Regions from separate parts of the Oceanobacillus luteolus genome, predicted to be linked through region 1. Evidence: riboswitches for the same ligand, from Rfam matches in the RefSeq annotation. Region 1 holds a riboswitch; the other holds the start of a gene.
What was found. Region 1 has a riboswitch for FMN ahead of ACFSBH_RS06900 (ECF transporter S component). Riboswitches for the same ligand answer to the same signal wherever they lie in the genome.
Positions count from the first base shown of each region.

Region 2: it holds a riboswitch for FMN, as region 1 does, so the genes downstream of both, ribE (riboflavin synthase) here and ACFSBH_RS06900 (ECF transporter S component) in region 1, are expected to answer to the same signal.

Region 1 covers NZ_JBHUDE010000034.1:80,740-95,102, reverse strand. The annotation lists gene menD (2-succinyl-5-enolpyruvyl-6-hydroxy-3-cyclohexene-1-carboxylic-acid synthase) at 1-1,108, opposite strand, end outside; gene ACFSBH_RS06915 (isochorismate synthase) at 1,114-2,502, opposite strand; gene ACFSBH_RS06910 (1,4-dihydroxy-2-naphthoate polyprenyltransferase) at 2,906-3,841, shown strand; gene ACFSBH_RS06905 (TraR/DksA C4-type zinc finger protein) at 3,923-4,279, shown strand; gene ACFSBH_RS06900 (ECF transporter S component) at 4,333-4,923, opposite strand; FMN riboswitch at 5,101-5,242, opposite strand; gene ACFSBH_RS06895 (S8 family serine peptidase) at 5,757-10,034, opposite strand; gene ACFSBH_RS06890 (M20/M25/M40 family metallo-hydrolase) at 10,546-11,601, opposite strand; gene ACFSBH_RS06885 (thioredoxin family protein) at 11,722-12,276, shown strand; gene yugI (S1 domain-containing post-transcriptional regulator GSP13) at 12,577-12,945, shown strand; gene ACFSBH_RS06875 (glucose-6-phosphate isomerase) at 13,052-14,363, shown strand, end outside.
Region 2 covers NZ_JBHUDE010000159.1:41,771-46,982, forward strand. The annotation lists gene ribH (6,7-dimethyl-8-ribityllumazine synthase) at 1-174, opposite strand, end outside; partial or broken gene ribB (3,4-dihydroxy-2-butanone-4-phosphate synthase) at 239-826, opposite strand; gene ribE (riboflavin synthase) at 843-1,496, opposite strand; FMN riboswitch at 1,725-1,872, opposite strand; gene ACFSBH_RS18255 (cytochrome c oxidase assembly protein) at 1,957-2,754, opposite strand; gene ACFSBH_RS18260 (DUF2243 domain-containing protein) at 2,754-3,239, opposite strand; gene ACFSBH_RS18265 (VOC family protein) at 3,393-3,734, shown strand; gene ACFSBH_RS18270 (hypothetical protein) at 3,874-4,074, shown strand; gene ACFSBH_RS18275 (phosphatase PAP2 family protein) at 4,365-5,081, opposite strand; gene ACFSBH_RS18280 (helix-turn-helix domain-containing protein) at 5,209-5,212, shown strand, end outside.

The sequences.
Region 1 (14,363 bases):
CATTCATTGCTTGCCATTCCTGCAACCATTCATATGAGAAATTGGGTTTATCCAACTCCAATAATCCCTCACAAAAATGTACAGGATCAGCAAATATAAAGTCTGTCACATTACCTGTTGGTTCGCGGTAGCCAGAATGATTTTCCACTATAAACTGTGGTACGTTTTTATTTTCTTTAATGAAGAAAAGATATGATTTCGAAACAGGCATCGCACCAAACCGAATAATAAAATCAGGCTTAAACCGTTCACGAATAGCTTCATTTTTTAGGAGTGCATCATAAGTCTCGATTACATTCCCCTTAGAATGCCTTCCTGTCCGCAATTGGGATAATGGATCAGCCAAAATTGGCAATCGCCACTGTTCTGCAAGCTCAGCAACTTTTTCAGGGAAGATTTCATCATCACCTTGTGGCCCACAAACGATTAATCCTTTTTGTTTCCCTTTCAAACGATTGATGAAAGCCTCCAGCTGGTCAAGGGTCAACTGTTTTTTTCCATCAAGCGGATATCTATATGAGTTCTCGCTATATGCCTTGTGTTCCCATATCCCTTCTAGAGAAAAATCTAGAGTCAAGGGTTCACGAAATGGGAAGTTAAGATGAACTGGACCTGGATTTCCTTCTTGGGCTATATAAACAGAGCGACTTGCCTTTTGGCGGACATAACTAAGCATTTCCACAGACGCCTCAGGTATGGCCATTTCCTGAAACCATTTCACATAATTACCGAATAAATGCAACTGATCAATCGCTTGTGGTGCGCCAACATCCCTTAATTCATGGGGACGATCAGCTGTTAACAAGATTAATGGCACCCTGCTATAATGAGCCTCAACAACTGCAGGAAAATAATTAGCCACCGCAGTTCCCGAGGTGCAGACTAAAGCAACTGCTGACTTCGTTTGTTTCGCTAAACCAAGTGCAAAAAAAGCAGCCGAGCGCTCATCAATGATGACCCACTCTCTAATTCCCTCATGTTCGGAAAAAGCCAAAGCAAGCGGTGTCGAGCGTGATCCAGGAGAAATAATAACGTGTTCAACTCCATTATTAATTAATTCATCGACAAAGTTAGCGGTGTATCTAGTTAAAATTTCTGTATGATCCATTCACGTTATCCTCCTAATACGTTTAACATTGGCAGCATCTTAATCCTAGTTTCTTCAAATTCCATTTCAGGGTCAGAATCCGCCAGGACACCGCAACCAGCAAATAATGAGGCTGAATCACCTTGGATCAAGCCTGACCGTATAGCAACTGCAAACTCCCCATTATCATTACTATCCACCCAGCCGATCGGTGCACCATACCAGCCGCGGTCTAACAGTTCATGTTCTCTAATAAATGCAAGCGACTCTTCTGTCGGAGTACCTCCTAATGCTGGAGTCGGGTGTAGATTTTTCACCACGTCAAAAATAGAGAATCCTTTACTTAAGACTCCGGTAACTGGTGTGTATAAATGCTGTAAATTCTTTAAAGGATGCAGAACTGGTTCTTTTGGCATTTCAACATCTGTACATGTCTTCAGTAACGCATCTTTAATCATTTTTACTACAAATTCATGTTCTTCTCGATTCTTCTTATCATGAAGTAACTCATACCCGATTTGCTTATCCTCTTCTTCCGTCTTTCCTCTAGGGGCTGTTCCGGCAAGACAAGTGGACAATAAATTGTTTTTCTCCAGCTTAACTAGCCTTTCCGGCGTTGCACCAATAAAGCAATCCCCTCCACTTTCAAATGCAAATATATAACTGTTCGATTGGGTATCATTTAGTTTTTTCAGTACTTGTGGAATATTCACCTCTTGATTAAAGCGAAGGCGCAACTCTCGAGCAAGTACAATTTTCTCCACTTTTTTCTTTTTCATTACTTCTGTAGCATCATCTACAGTTTGCTTCCACTTTATAGGTTCGATTTCTTCCTTTTGGATAATTTCAATATGTTCAGGAGTGAAGCTTTCAGAAAAAAAGAACGCCTTTTCCTGTTCATAAATTTTATCAGCAATATCAGCTGGGCAGTCCTCTTTATGAATAAATATATTTATCGTGAAAAAGTAATCAGACATAAATTCTGTCACCATCATTTCAGGTATATAGAATTGGCTTGTCTTAAACTTTTTCCATAGCTCTGTTTTTGGTTTCAATGGATCGAATTCCATTCCACCAAAAGCAACAACTCCAGTTGCAGGAATGGATGAATATTCATTTTCAATCCACGCTTCATTTAAAATTTGTTTCCATACTGTTTCCGTCTGGTGGTATCGGTCTTTTTCAGCCTCTATCGTTATCGTTGCACCAACACCAGTTATAGTGAGTGTGCGTTCGGCATTCATCCAATAGAAGCGATCTTTGCCAAAGCGCTTAGCCCCCTCAAAAACCTGAAGAGGGGTTTTCTTATTAATTCTCTTCGTTATACTGAAAAGCTTTACTGACTCATCGGAACGGATGGATTTGATTGCCGCATCAATTTGTCCTTCAAGCTTTTTCATTTTTATATCAATCATAATTAGACCTCCGATAATTACCACGTTCATAGGCTAAAATGCTCTTCTTATTTAAGTAAGCAGTTGGGCTCGAGCCACAGTGTACTTTAGCCGGCGTGGCTATTTTAGTATGTGACAGTTAGTCACAACACTAAAATCTCTTTCCTTCACTAGTAAAAAACATCCATTTCCATTTTATGCTCTTTTCTTCACTTTCTCAAGGAAAGGCCCGTTTTTTGACAAATTATAACGAACATGTTTAACAATTAATGTGGGAAAAATATAATGAAACATTATTTGTGATGGAATTGTATGCCCAAAGAACCGTTTGCAGACATTGCAAGAATCCACTGAATCAAAACAAATTGACATAATGTGCATATTTTCCTAAAATTAATTGGATAGAGTCTTAGGGGGAAGTCTAATGCAAACTGCTAAAAAAAATGAAATCAGAGAAGCACTGAATGAAAAATCAGGCTTTGATGTTTGGTGGCGTTTAATGCGACCGCATACACTCACTGCATCTTTTATACCCGTTTTTGTCGGAACGATGCTTGCCTATCATGATGGAATTATCAATTGGCTGCTATTTACCGCAATGCTGGTTGCTTCTGTTTTAATTCAAGCTGCAACTAATATGTTCAATGAGTATTATGATTACGTACTTGGTCTCGACACCGAGGAATCTGTAGGTATCGGAGGAACGATTGTCCGAGATGGGGTGAACCCAAAAACAATCCGGAATTTAGCCTTTGCTTTTTATGGAATAGCCGTTATTCTCGGTGTTTATATTTGTCTTGCATCAAGCTGGTGGATTGCTGTTATTGGTTTAGTATGTATGCTAATCGGTTACTTATATACTGGAGGGCCAATACCAATTTCTTACACTCCATTCGGCGAATTGTTTTCCGGTGTTCTAATGGGTAGTGTCATTATCGGCATTACGTACTATATTCAGACTCTTACACTCACGGCTGAAGTTATTTGGATATCAATTCCTATCACTATTTTAATCGGAAGCCTGAACTTATCCAATAATATCCGTGATCGTGATGGCGATAAAATCGGCGGAAGAAAAACAATAGCAGTATTAATCGGAAGAGAAAAAGCAATAACATTACTTGCTGTTTTATTCTTTGTTGCTTATGGATGGACACTTGGCCTAATAATTTTTAACCTCTTGCCGATTTGGTCATTGCTCACATTTCTTAGTGCACCGAAAGCTATTTTCGTCATAAAGAACTTCCGTGGGAAAACAGAACCGTTAGAGATGATGCCAGCGATGGCAGCAACCGGAAAGACGAATACAATTTATGGACTATTACTTGGAATTTCTTTAGTACTTGCTGTATTCTTCTAAACCTTTTTATAAACATGTGCTGCGCTACATTTCTCTTTCCTCTCTCATGGATTGTAAGATGACCTAAAAGGAGCGATTTGGATGCAGACATATTTATCTGATGAAAAACTGGAATATTTTAAAGAAAAACTACTGCAATTAAAAACCGAAACAGAACAACTTTTAAATACAAGTAAAAATGAATCGCCAAATGAAGCAACTCAAGAACTTGCAGATTACGGTAACCATCCGGCAGATATCGGGACGGAGCAATTTGAACAAGAACGTGATGCCGGTTTGGATATGGTTCATCGTGAAAAACTAATGGAAATAGAAGATGCATTGGAACGAATTGAAAAGAAGACCTATGGCATCAGTGAAAAATCACAAAAACCAATACCAGAAGAAAGACTGGAAGCAATGCCAACTGCTCGATTTCTTGTCGATGAAGAACAATAATTAAAAAACACAAAACAGGGAGCATCTCATACTTAGGATGCTCCCTGTTATTTTTATGCAAGAGTCGATTGCTTTTGCTCTATCCATGCACGCATTTTTATAAATACTGGTACGAATAACAGTCCAACAATAATCCCTTTCAAAATATTAAATGGAAGTATCCCAGCTAGGACTGCGCCCCATTTCACGGATTGGGTCATATCTTCCCATCCCATAAACCAAGCATAAGCCGGTAGGATGACAAAATAATTTAAAACGGACATTCCAATTGCCATCACAATCGTTCCTGTTACCAAACCGGAAACAATCGATTTCACACCTTTATGGTATTTGTGGTAAATGACGGATACTGGAACAACAAACATGACCCCTGCCAAGAAATTCGCTGCTACACCAATAGGATCTCCCGCTCCAGAAACTGCTAAATAGAGCAAATTCTTAATCAGGACGACAGCAGCTCCAGCAAGTGGCGAGAATATAAGTGATGCCATTAACGCAGGAACATCACTGAAATCAATTTTTAAATACGGTGGCAGGAACGGCAATGGAAAGTTCAAGAAAAATAGAATGAGTGAAATCGTTCCTAGTAGTGCTAATATAATTAATCTTAGTAAGTTTGAAGATTGCTTATTCGTTTTTTGCATCTTCTTCTCCTCCTTCATCTTTTGCTAATCGATTCTAACTCGTGATGAAGGATTGCCTTGCCTCGTGCATCCTTTGACTTTAGAGAAAAAGTAAAAAATCCTATAGCCTAGTGGGGCTATAGGATTTGAGTATGCAAAGGTAAATAAAGGTACACAAAAATCGCACCTAAATTGGCTTGACATCTTCTCCCATCCAGACTTTAACTGTCGGTCCTGGAATCACACCAGGTCAACCATAACATTCCATTATGGTTCGCGGACTTGAGAGTATTCACCCTTTACCGCCGGTCGGGAATTGCACCCTGCCCCGAAGATTAGAATCGATTATTTAATTACTAAAGATAAGTATACTACATTTTCTATATTTTGCAAGGGAGCTACTATAAATTTTTTATGATATTTTCAGTATTTATTGTATTTTTTAAAAGGTTATAATAAAGATGGTATTATGATGTGGTTCCAAGTCATTCAATTGCTTTTCATTTCGAGAGGTCTATTCATAACTGGAATACATGTTTATTAAAAACTTATGGAGTGGACGGATATAACCGAATGCTTATTTATAGACAAAATTGCAGGTTGGTTTTTCGGCATTCTCATTACCGCTGGATTCTTTTACACGAAAGTGCCAATCGGTAAACATTTCGCATCACAGCAGTTAAAGAAAAGACAGGATCAATGGAGGATTATAATACAAGCGAGACCCTCAAATAAACATAGCTCATATAATATTATTCAAAAGCCTTCATAATACACAAATAGTGATGTCATTTTTCTATATTGATAAAAAGAAAAAGATGCGGCTCAGTTTGCCGCATCTTTATTTTTTTGTTTTATTCCACATTAATGAACAGTTTGCCCTCCGCCTGTTCTCTAGCTTCGTTACCGTAATCATCAACCACTTTCACTTCGATGACCGCTCCTTCAGCAACAACACTGCTTGTTGCTGTCCAGTAACCAACATAATGACCTTCAGATGTTTCCATCATCGGTAATTCTGTCGGATTGGACTGTACATTCGTCAATGGCATGTGGATAACGAATGTTGCATCAAGTCCTGGTTCACTGTCGAATTCAAACTTTACAGTTTGTCCAGCATTTAAGGTAACATCTTCTTCAGGCGTTAAATTCTCAATCTCAGGTGCTGTAAAATCAACATCGATGCTAACTGAGTCAGCTGTTGTATTACCAGCCAGGTCAGCGGCAACTACTTCGATCTCATTTGTTCCTTCGTCTAGAAGAATGCGCAGTGAATAGTTGCCATCATCTACACGTGCACGCTCTCCATTTACTTCTACATAATCCAGATTAGCATCTGCTACCGTACCTTCTACCGTCACCGTTTCATTTTTTGATTTCATTCCATCTTCTGGACTATCAATCGTAAGTTCTGGTGCTTCCGTATCTGATACGATTGTTACCGATTCAGATTCCATAATTTCTCTTCCATCAAGTAATGTGACTGCAACTAATTCATTATCACCTTCAGAAAGATCAACCGGAATGTTAAAAGTACCTTCATTGCCGACTTCTACAGTATCCACTTCTTCCCCGTTATTCAACAGTTTGACGGAAGTAGTCGGCGACGCTGTACCCTCAACGTTTAATTGAGTCTCATTCGTAATGAATCCCTCTTCAGGAGAAGTGATGACCGGCCCCTCCACTTCATAACTTACACGGGCACGAATCATGTAATTACCTTCGCTGGCAGGCGATGCTGACCAAGCACCTCCTACATATTGGAAGCTTCTTTCTGCATATGGTCCATTCTCATCTGTAGCTAATCCTGGTGTATTTGGATTAGGATCTGTTTGAATGTACACCATGTAGAAGTCACCGTCTACTTGAATTGCATGTTCACTCAAATCAACAACCGTCCATTCATCCAAGCTACGTGTTGCTTCTGCTTCAAACGGACCGGCAATACGCTCTCCAGGCGCCCCATTCGGACCAGTAGCATCCCAAACTTCTACAGCGAAATCAACGCCGCCTGGGTTTGGCCAGTCAGTTCCATGGAATTGGAAGACTCCATCCGTCACAATTGCTGTGTCACGACCTTCTTCCAAGGACATTCGTACAGCCCAACCGTTACCCGCATCATAGAATGCTCGTGCATTTTCTGGCGTTCCATCATCATAGCCAATTTCTCCACCCGGAACAGTGTAGAACGGCTCAAGTTCGATATCGATTGTTCCATCACTTGTGAAGTCCACTTCCACTTCTTTCGCATGGTAACCACGTGCAAGAACTTTTACGGTGTAAACTCCTTCATAAGCAGTGATGCTGAAACTACCTTCTTCATTCGTAGAAGCAGGTTGGACGTTTGCATCCTCAACAAGGAGTAATGTTGCATCCGTAATAGCTTCTCCGGTTACTTCATCCGTTACATTACCTGTTACAGTATATTGATCTTGTTCTTGTAGTGTAAAACTAGCCGTTACTGATTCGTCGGCTTCAATCGTAACTGACTGTTCCGCAGAATGAAAACCATAGGAATCAGCAACAATCGTAAATTCACCTGCTGCATGGAGAAGTGAGTACGTTCCGTCAGCTGGATTCGTCTTCACTGATCTTCCACTTTCCACAACGCTAACCGTAGCTCCGACAGGTAAACCTGCAGGTGCAACTGATTCTTCCTTCGCTGCATCCTTTTCTACTGAAGGAGCTGGTACGATTTTGTCTGGATCAACAGAGCCACTCTTCATTCCAATGCTATCAAAATCTGGAGTTAATCCTTTTTGAGAATTCAGCCCTAAACTTGGCGCTTTACTTGAACTGCTTCTTGAGGTTTCTGATAAACTTACATCATCAATATACCAACCATCACGGACAACACTACCGTCCGTAGTTAAGTTAAAGCCGATATATACACGCTCCCCGCTATAGTCGGACAGGTCGATTTCGGCATCTACCCAACCATTGGAGACATTTGTAAACCGATTCAGTTGCTCCCAATTTTCACCATCTGTTGAAATAAATACGTGACCGAAATCCCAGTTGTTTTCCAAGTTATACCACTGACTGTATTGTAAATATGCTTCTCCTTCTGGTAAGTCAATTGGCGGCATGACAAGTGTAGCGTTCTCATTACTATTATACGTACCGCTCAGATTCGTAGCATATACATTCTCACCCGAAACTGCTGAACCAGGACCAGAAGTTGGTTCTCCGTGTTCCCAACTGCTGTTTTCACCAAATACTGTCCAACCAACAGGGGACCCCTCAAAATCCTCGGAATATCCTACTGTAATTCCCGGTTCTGCCGTTACCGAATAACTATCGGTTGTTACGGTGTTATTTCCGAAGTCGTTAATATCAAAGTGATAATCAAACGTACCTTCTTGTATATCCTCACCCGGAACTGTTACAACATACTCACCACTTCGATGATCTCCGGATAACCGGTTTGCTTCTACCCGATTTTCACCATAAACCACTTCTACAGATGTGATGCTGATGTTATCCTCTACCGAGAGGACAAGTTCCAAATCCATTCCTGCATAGGTACCCTCTGGAGCTTCATGACTATAAGTCGGTGCTTCCGTATCTTCACCTTCTTTTGTAACTGCTCCTTCAAGGACTCCTAAACCTGATACAACTGAAGAGACTGCATCATAAGCATTTACTAATCCATACCCAAATCCATTGTTCGGTGATTCAGGGTAAGTTCCATTCGTTAATGGAGTCGCTGTATTCATCAAAATTTCTTCCATCTCATCTACAGTAAGATTCGCATTCGCTTGTTTAAGCAATGCGGCCACTCCTGATACTGCAGGCCCAGCCATAGACGTGCCATTCCATCCACCTTCATACCCGCTTCCAGGAACACTGGAGCGAATATTTACCCCAGGTGCTGAAATATCCGGTTTGATTTCATCATAAGGAGATGGTCCTTGTAATGAGAAGCTTGCTAAATTATCGTTAATATCCGTTGCACCTGTCGCAAACGACTCTGGATAATTCGCTGGTGTTGCAATCGACCCAGGTCCACCTGGATTGAATAATGTCGTGTTACCAGCAGAGAACTCTGGGAAGATTTCTGCTGCACGCCATGCAATTACTACGTCCCGATACCATTCATCAAGACCCGGACCGCCACCCCATGAGTTGTTGACAACATCGGGTGCTTTCGTTGCATCTCCACCTGGAGCAAGAATCCACTCTGCCGCAGCTAGTAAATCTCTATCGGTACCACCTGCTTCAGTGAACGCCTTAACTCCAATCCATTTTGCACCTGGAGCAACTCCAATTTGGTTAGAACCATCCGGCTCTGCTCCAACCATAGTTCCAGTCACGTGAGTTCCATGACCTTGATCATCATATGGTGTTTCATTACCAACTGTTGCATCAAACCAGCTGTACGTATGGTCCACCTCTCCAGTTGCTGCATCATATCCACGATACTTGTCCATTAATGCAGGGTGGTCCCATTGTACCCCAGTATCGATACTGGCTACTACTGTACCTGAACCGTCAATCCCCATTTCCCAAGCACCTGGAGCTCCAACCCGTTCAATATTCCACTCGACATTAGCAATCTCTGCTTGTGGAGTATCAGCTTCTTCAGTTACTGTAGTAAACAGCTCACGAGTTTCGTTAGGAAGTATCTTTTCAACTTCCGCGAAGGTAGCGATTTTCTCAGCCACTTCTTTCGTAGCAGTAACTGCCATCCCGTTTACTATATGATAAGATTGGTAATCTTTCACATTACCATTTTCAATTTCCTGTTCAATATATGATTTTACATTTTGTTGAGAGCTAAAGGAGATTTCCTTTAATTCAGCGATAACAGCTGACCGTTGCACATGTTCTGCTTGATTGAGTGATAGTTTTGCATTTTCTGCATTTGCTTTTGCCTCTTTCGCAACCTGCTGTACATCTGCCCGCTCATAGAACTTTACTAGAAAAGTAACTTCTTCATCGTCTTTGAAACTGGATAACAATCGGTCACTCACCTTTTGTTCTACTACTTTAGTAGAATCATTTAACGAGTGATTGATCTTCCCGTTACTTTGTGCAAACCCTGCACCAGGTAAACACAGTGATGCAACCATAACTACGGAAGCAGCAATGCTGAATGCTTTTCTTCTTGTCTTGTGCTTTAATTTCAAAGGTTTTCCTCCCCCTTTTTGATTATCTCCCAGAGAACTCAACAACCAGTAGTCATACTTCCCCCCCTCTCCAATCCTTGTCGATTTCTCTGAAAGTGACGACAGGTAGATTCATGTTGTTAAACATAGTATAGTAAAATCTTAGTCGAAAGATTGTCGAATTTTGTCGCAGTTGTACTGAATTTTCGAAATTGAGTGATTTGAATTATCTTTTCCTCTTTTCGTTCACAGGACTTTTGTTAAGGTATTAGTAACATAGCAGTCAACATAGATTCCTTAATAAGGAAATTCGTGTATATAGACCTATAAATAAATGACTACCTTAGAAAAACCATTTTAAAATTGATGATATATCCCTAAAAAACAAAGAAAAAAAGACCTTCATTTTCTAACATCAAGAAAACAAGGTCTTTTATCCTTTAAATATCTTATTCCAATTTCAACACGTCAAGCCTATATACCTACTGAGCTTTTCCAAACAGGTCTTTATCACCTCTTGATTTTCTCAGCATTAGTCAAGTGGATTTAGGCTTTCCTGTCCTGTTAAGCTTTCTATCATTTTTACAAGCAATACAATTTCCTCTTCAATATCTTGGAAACTGGCGGTTTCAACCGGCGAATGCATATAACGAAGTGGCAAGGAAACGAGTCCAACCGGAACCCCTTTACCTGTTAATCGCATCCGGTCAGCATCGGTACCTGTGTTCTTAGGAGTCAATTCATATTGTACTTTCATATCTAGTTCTTTTGCGGCTTTTTCCAGCATAGCATTGATTTTAATATTAATTGGCGCACCTTTTGCAAGAACAGGCCCACCTTCTAATTTTACATCCCCATGTTTATCTTTATTGACCCCCGGGTAATCCGTTGCAAACGTCACATCACAGGCAATCGCCATTGTCGGCTCAATCCCCGCAGCAGCGAAATAGGCTCCTCCCATATTCGTTTCCTCATTTACCGTACTCACCGCATACACGCCCACCTGAGGATTTTTCTCAGACAGACGCTTCAACACTTCTGCCACGATAAAAGAACCAGTTCGGTTATCAAGACCTCTACCTGCTATATAACGATCCTGGAGAATTTCCGGCTCTGTCTTGTATACACAAAGATCACCGATTTGTACTTGTTTTTCCGCCTCTTCTTTTGTTTTAAAACCACAATCGATGAATAAATCATGTAGTGTAAAGTCGTTCTTCAGCCCGCCATGGTGTTGCGCATTCACACCGATCACACCTGTCAACTTTCCGTTATATCCAAGGACTTCGACACGCATACCAACCGCAGCTTTGGGGTTGATCCCACCCATCTTATCGAAATGCAGAAAACCTCTATCGTCAATCCTATTGATTACGAGCGCAATCTCATCGCTATGACCAGCAAGCAACACTTTAAAAGGAGCATCTGGATTGAGTATCCCGATTACATTACCTGCGTTATCCGTTCTCACTTCATGGGCAAAACCCTTAACATAATCCATCCACTTCCGTTGTATATCCATCTCCATACTTGAGGGTGATGCTGTGTTTAATAGTTGTAGTAAAAATTCTTTATTAAACTTCGTCATATGTTACCTCCAAATAGTTGTAAATTTAACTTTAATAGTATCAGAAAAAGACAAATAAGTTTACTTAGGAGAAGATTATCGATAAAATTTAAGCGAATACAAGAGAAGGAGTGTGTAGAAATGGCATTAAATCAATGGTTTGAAAAAGCAATGTCCGCCGATGATTATATTGAAAAAATGGAAAAGAATAAAGAAGGACTCCTCCATATTTATGATACCTTCAATTTACCAGATCACACCGATTTATATGAAAACATTCGAGAAAAAAATCTTAGAGCAATCGTTTTAACGGAAGACTGGTGTGGCGATGCAATGCTAAACGTTCCCATCTTACTTCGAATCGCCGAAAAAGCAAACATCGATGTGCGCATGCTTCTCAGAGATGATAATTTGGAATTAATGGACCAATACTTGACGAATGGTAAATCCCGCTCCATTCCAATTTTCATTTTCATTAATGAGGAAGGTAATGAAGTCGCAAAATGGGGACCACGTGCAGCTAAAGTTCAAGAGTTTATTGATGAATCCAGAGCTGCCCTACCACCTAAGGACGCTCCTGATCATGAAGAAAAAGCAAATGAAATGTACAAATTTATTGGAAAATCATTCCGAGATAACCAAGACTTTTGGGATGAAGTATACAACAGTTTAATAAACAAATTAAAATCCATCTAACAAAGCGGCCTCTGCCGCTTTTTTGTTTTATAACTAACTCTTCCAATCTTCGGTCCAAGGTCCGCAGAACAACGAGGCCGACTAAGAACGCCACACCCTGTGCGTGGGAGGCTCAGGGTCCGCCAAAGGAGCAGCGAGAAGTATTTGAACTGCGGACTTTAAATAGAATTTTTATCTACTATAACTCAACTTCAGAAAACTTTTCTTTATTTAATTCATCCACTTTTGCTAGATTCATATATTTGTGCTAAAATGAGTACTTGTGTAAAAAAATGAATATAAATATAGGAGTTGTTCAGTATGAGTAACAAATTAGAGAATGGTCAAATCGTTGAAGGTAAAGTAACAGGCATTCAGCCATATGGTGCATTTGTTCAATTAGATGAAAATACACAAGGCTTGATTCATATATCTGAAATCACTCATGGTTTTGTTAAAGATATAAATGATCACCTGCAGATCGGTGATGAGGTTAAAGTAAAAGTAATAGAGGTTAATGAAAAAGCGAAGAAAGTTTCTCTTTCTATTCGTGCAACTGAAGAAGCTCCTCAAGAGAATGTGCAACCTAAACCATCTGCTCCATCCCATCAAGAGAATGATTCTACTGCAGGATTTAACACGTTAAAAGAGAAATTACAAGAGTGGATTAAGCAATCTGAAAACAAATGATTCCAGAACGTTTCTTTAAGTCATACTTAGAGAAACGTTTTTTTGTTGATTTCCCATACTATATATCTTAAAGTTAGTATAACGATATGTTAAAAGGAGAGTTCCTATGACAAAAGTTACATTAACCTATGATAAGGCATTAAAATTCTTTAATGAAGATGAACTGAAAAATATGAAACCGTTTGTGGAAAAAGCTCACGAGCTGCTTCATGAAAAGACAGGAGCAGGGAATGATTTTCTCGGTTGGCTCGACTTACCGGAAAACTATGACAAAGAAGAATACGCTAGAATCAAGCAAGCGGCTGAAAAAATCCGTGGAAATTCAGATATACTGCTTGTCATCGGGATTGGGGGCTCCTACCTTGGCGCAAGAGCTGCTTTAGAAATGCTTAATCATTCTTTCCAAAACTTGCTTTCCAAGGAAGAAAGAAATGCGCCACAAATCATTTTTGTCGGTCATCACCTCAGTTCTACATATACAGCAGAATTATTTGACGTATTAAAAGATAAAGATTTTTCCATTAATGTCATCTCGAAAAGTGGAACGACGACAGAGCCAGCAGTTGCATTTCGGATTTTCAAAAAATACTTAGAAGAAAAATATGGTGAAGAAGAAGCAAGAAACCGTATTTTTGCAACAACCGACAAAGCTAAGGGTGCTCTTAAAGGCTCTGCAGATGAAGCAGGATATGAGACATTTGTCATCCCTGATGATGTCGGCGGAAGGTATTCCGTGTTGACAGCTGTTGGACTGTTGCCAATTGCGGTTAGTGGGGTAAATATCGACGAAATGATGAATGGTGCAAAACAAGCAATGGACGACCTCTCTACTCCAACTTTAGAGGAAAACCCGAGCTATCAATATGCTGCCATCAGAAATATTTTATATAATAAAGGAAAAACGACTGAGCTGCTTATTAACTATGAACCTAGTCTGCAATATTTTGCTGAATGGTGGAAACAGCTGTTTGGTGAAAGTGAAGGAAAAGATCAGAAAGGGATTTATCCATCATCTGCGAATTTTTCAACAGATCTCCATTCTCTTGGCCAGTACATTCAAGAAGGCAGAAGAAATATTTTCGAAACGATTCTACATGTACATGAGTCCCGTAAAGAGTTAACGTTGGAAGCTGCAGAAAATGATGCAGATGGATTAAATTACTTATCTGGGAAAACACTTCATGAAATCAATGAGAAAGCATTCCAAGGAACGATGCTTGCACATACGGATGGTGACGTTCCTAACCTGATTGTGGAAATTCCAAGATTGGATGCTTATACATTCGGTTATCTTGTATACTTCTTTGAAAAAGCTTGTGCAATCAGCGGATACCTTCTCGGTGTTAATCCGTTTGATCAGCCGGGAGTGGAAGCTTATAAGAAAAATATGTTCGCTCTTCTCGGAAAACCAGGATTTG
Region 2 (5,212 bases), on a different contig from region 1:
GAATGCACCTGGTACCCATACAATCGTAATATCTTCTTCGTTTACCCCATGTCTACGGAGTGCATCTTCTGCTCCGCTCAGCAATCTATCCGTAATAAATTCATTAAATCGTCCAGCTACAATCGCTACTTTAAGTCCAGTTCCAATTAAATTTCCTTCGATAATGTTTTTCATTTATATTTCTCCTCTTCTCATTTTATCTGTTATGTGATACGGCCCATTCAGTTTGAACGCTTAAATAATGAATGAGATCTTTAATAGTAATCATTTTCAAATCAAATTTCTCAGCTACGAGCTGTAGATCATTTACCCGGGCCATCGTTCCATCTTCATTCATGATTTCTACAATGACTCCAAGCGGTTTGGCTCCGGCGAGTTTAGCTAAATCAACCGCAGCTTCTGTATGTCCCGGTCTTTCTAACACACCACCGTTTTTCGCGACGAGGGGAAAAATATGTCCTGGTCTTCTGAAATCTTCTGGTGAAGAATCAATTTCACACATTTTTTGAATCGTTAGGGAGCGCTCGTAAGCACTGATGCCAGTTGTCGTTTGAACGTGGTCGATACTGACTGTAAAAGCAGTTTCATGATTATCGGTATTGTTCTCTACCATCGGATGGAGATTCAGTTTTTTAGCAATACTTTCCTCAATAGGAGTACAAATCAAACCTCGACCTTCTTTGGCCATAAAATTTATCGTTTCTGGTGTGATGTAATCAGCCAGGCCGATAAAATCCCCTTCATTTTCCCGATCCTCATCATCACAAACGATAATGACTTTTCCAGATTTTAATTCTTTTACTGCATCCTCGATAGTGGCAAACATACAACCATCCTTTCTATTACATAAAGCCGTTTTTACGTAGGAACTCTGTAGAAATATCTTCCTTTGGTGTTGCCGCTTGCTCTGATTTTCTTAGGAAAGAATAAAGATATTTTCCGATCATATCAAATTCTATATTAACGATATCACCTGTATCTTTTAATCCGAGAACCGTTTCTTTTGCGGTGTGCGGGATAATAGAAACAGTAACGATATCTTCTCGAATGCCGAACACGGTCAAGGAGGTACCGTCCAGTGCGATAGAACCTTTCGGTAAGATGTAATGGATATATTCTGGTGGAAATGAAATATCAATATAGATGGCATTTTCACTAGATTTTTTTCGAACAATTTTTCCAACGGTATCGATATGGCCGGAAACAAAATGCCCGCCAAATCGGCCGCCTGCTCCCATTGCCCGTTCCAGGTTTACTTGCGAACCAGGTTTTAAACGAGAAAGGGAAGTATCTTTATACGTTTCAGGCATCACATCTGCCATAAATGAACGGTTACCGAAATCCGTTACGGTTAGACAAACTCCATTCACAGCGATACTATCACCCAAATTTAAATCGCTCATGATGATGTCACCTTGAATGATGAGGACCAGCGTATTTCCTTTCGTCGTAATTTTTTCAATGGTCCCTAGTTCTTCAACTATACCAGTGAACATGAATAGCCTCCTTTCTATTTTTTTAAAAATGATTAAATGGAATATGGTTAGCTTCGGGGTAAGCAGTCGAGAAGAATGTTGGATGGATGAATCTGCAGCTATGCCAATGAAGAGTATAGAAACACGAAAATAGAGACGTGTCTCCTCATCAATTAAAAATCTCCCTATCTAATCGATAGGGAGATTTTTGCATACGTAAATAAAAGTCCTAAAAAATATGGACTGATCCGTTTCCTTCTCCCATCCAGACTTTACTGTCGGCTTTGGAATCTCACCAAAATCCACCGGTATCAGATAGCTGACACCGGGTCACGGGCTTAGAGAAAAAAATCTCATCACCGCCGGTTGGGAATTTCACCCGACCCCGAAGGAATTCTATTTAATTATTTTCTATTTTATCATAGATGGATACAAAGTAAAGACAATTAGGAAAAATAGCTGTTTAGTCATAGATTTTACGTTAAATGGAAGCTAGCTTTTGTTTGCGATGCACTCGCGGTTTTGTCGCTTTGTACCATTGCGCGCACAGGATAATAATAATGATAAGATCCACTGCATCTCCACCATAATACATAATCATGCCGCCAACCTCCGCTTCATATGGGGGGACCCCAATCGGCGGGGTATAATAAATATATTTGGACAGTATTCCGTGCGCGGCCAGAGCAAGAACTAAAATGATCGAACGAGAAAAAAAGCTTCTGCGGTGTGGAATGGGATCGATGTAAATCATCGAGACTGTAAACAAATAGCCAGCTAAAAAAACATGAAGATGGACAACGATATGCAGCCACATATACTCATGCATCATCACGTAAAGGTTCGTTGTATAGAGTACCCAGAGACCCCCTATATTCAATGTGGAAGTTACAAGTGGATGACTTAGAAACTCGGCAATTTTACTTCGGAACAGTTTTGTCACCCTACGTGCTTGCCTTACGGGCAGAGACCGTAGAAGCAGCGTCACCGGTGCACCAAGTACCATTAGGAGCGGACCTAACATGCCAAGCAGAAGATGACCAATCATATGTACCCGAAAGTCTGTATGTGATAACTCTGCAAGTGGACCAGCAACTGCAATGAGAGAAAGGAACGACCCACTTACCCAGAGAAAGGCTCGATAGATTGGCCATTTTCGTCCTTGTTTATTTGTATATATCATCATGAACAAGTAGATGACGATACCGAGAATAAAAGGGAGCGAGAGAATGATTTCTGCGGTTTGTGGAAAGTCATTTCCGTGATGTGGATGCGCCATTAAGAATTGCTCCTTTTCAACATGTGCCTAGTTTTTAAAGTAACAATGATACCGATGATAAGGATGACTGCTGCGATACTGTTCCAAACGACATCATAGAGGAAAAGATTATCCGTGTCGTAGCGAATCTGATGGACCTTTAAAATTTTATGATGCACAATCCCATCATACAAATTAAAGCCCCCAGCACCTAAAAGGACACCACCATACCATCTTTTCAACCAAAACCCATTCCTTCTGCGCAAGTCAGCAACCATAAAGAGAGATCCGACTGTCGCAAACCAGCTAAAGGCGTGAAACAATCCGTCTGACAGCAGTCCAATCTCTGTCGTCGATTTGTCGTAAAAATGATGCCAGCCGAGGATTTGGTGAAATAGTGCTTCATCCAAGAATGCAACCATTCCAAGACCGAATAAAACTCCCGACCAGAGATTGCGTGATGCGTACTGTATTTTATATGCTTGTTCCTTGCCACTAATCTCCATCACATCTACCTTCTTTCTTATAAAACCAGCTTTACGTTAGTTTAACCCAAAAATGTGCGTGAAAAACGCCACCGAAGAAATGTTAGAAGGAATATACGCAGTGATGTGGAAGTAATAAGTGGTAAAAATCTGAATGGATAGGAGTGCTGTGTTGTGTTTGAAAGAATCGACACGATATGTCTCACTGTAAGTAATATCGAAGAAGCAACCGCTTGGTATGAGAAGTTAGGATTTACTGTTTCGTTTAAAGGGGAAGGGTACCGTGTTTTAAACGTCGGAAATAGTGGGGTTCCCTTAACGATTGAAGAAGGAGTGGTGACGAATAAAGATCATTCCATTTACCCGATTTTTTATACGAAGGATATTAACGATACGTATCTCCAATTAGAGGGAAAGGGTGTACGAGTTACTGGGATACAAAGTGATGGTCACAATCAATTCTTTGATTTTTATGACCCCGACAATAATAGATTACAAGTCTGCTTTTGGAAGTGAATGCTAACTCTTGCCTATTAATTCTTGAATTGGACATAGGAGACTTCATTATATTTAAGTAGGTTTAGTAAGTTTATCTATACTCGTTATTTCACCTCCGCATATTCTATATTACTCCTATGAAAAAGAGGTGATTAGTATGTCTGAAGAGAGAAGAAGACGCGAACGCGATGTCTTTATCGATGCGGATAACGTATTCATTAATGCCGACAGAGTGGTTGTTCGTGCAGATGATATCCAAGTCAAAGAGAACAGAGACCGACACGACCGACATGATAGACACGATCGTCATGACGAACGCAGAGGCGACCGAGATAGAAAAAGAGACTTCTGGTGGTAATCCATCCTTTTAATCGGACCACCAGGATTTTTAGGTTTCCTTGATCGACGAATAGCTGAAGTAAAGATATCTACTTCAGCTATTTTTTTATTTTCTAAGATGTAGGGAAAGGTGAAAAGCAGTTAGCCGCAATTTTCTAATCTCATTTCTAATAAATGGGTTCGTTTAGATAAATATAAAAACACGATAGGTTATAGTAATTAATAAGTAATAATCTATAAATATTACATATATAGCTACCTAGATTTGATCATAAGATGTTGAAACCTCTAAAGTGGTTTCTGGTGACGTTAAGAACGCTGTTCCAATACACTGTCTTCACTAAATAATTCGCTTTGATCTGCTAATCCAAACCGTTCCAGGACATGCCGTAATAAAAGGCTCAGTTTACAATAAACCCCAAAAGAAACAAAAACCACAGATGCTCCGTATAGGAAACCGGCAATAACATCAGTCGGATAATGTACCCCTAAATATATTCTGGTGACAAGAATAAATCCAATCAAACCAAGTGTGATGAAGCCAATGACTATTCGTTTCCACAGCCCTCTCATTAGAAGAATAATTGCCAATCCTATAATTCCATAAAACACAGTTGCTGCGGTGGCGTGGCCGCTTGGAAAACTTTCTGTCGTCTTTTCCATTAACGGAAGAATATCCGGTCGCTCCCGATCAACTACTTTTTTAATTATTTTTGTAAGGATGGCTGCCCCAAACAGTATAGTCCCACCTAACCATAGTCCTGTTGCATACCATTTTTTGAAGAAAAGAAAAAGCACTAGAATGATTGTTAATCCAATGACAAGTCGAATGTTACCTATCTCTGTTAAGGTTGATAGAATTGCCGTTTTGCTGGTTGTTATATTTGATTGAACAGCTTCAATAATAGCTAAATCAAGCGATTGTAACCAACTGATTTCGATATGGACTCCCCAGCTCATCATCCCAAACATGATGAAACATAATAATCCGATGAGAATAAATAAACTACTTGGTAGCTTTTTCATGCCCTTACCTTCTTTCTTTCTCTGAAAAATAAAGATGATTTTACTAGTTTATCGCATTGTTGACATTTTGTCACCAAAGCTGTATCCTTCTAAATGAATCTAAGCTTGAGATAGAAAGGAAGGTTATATGG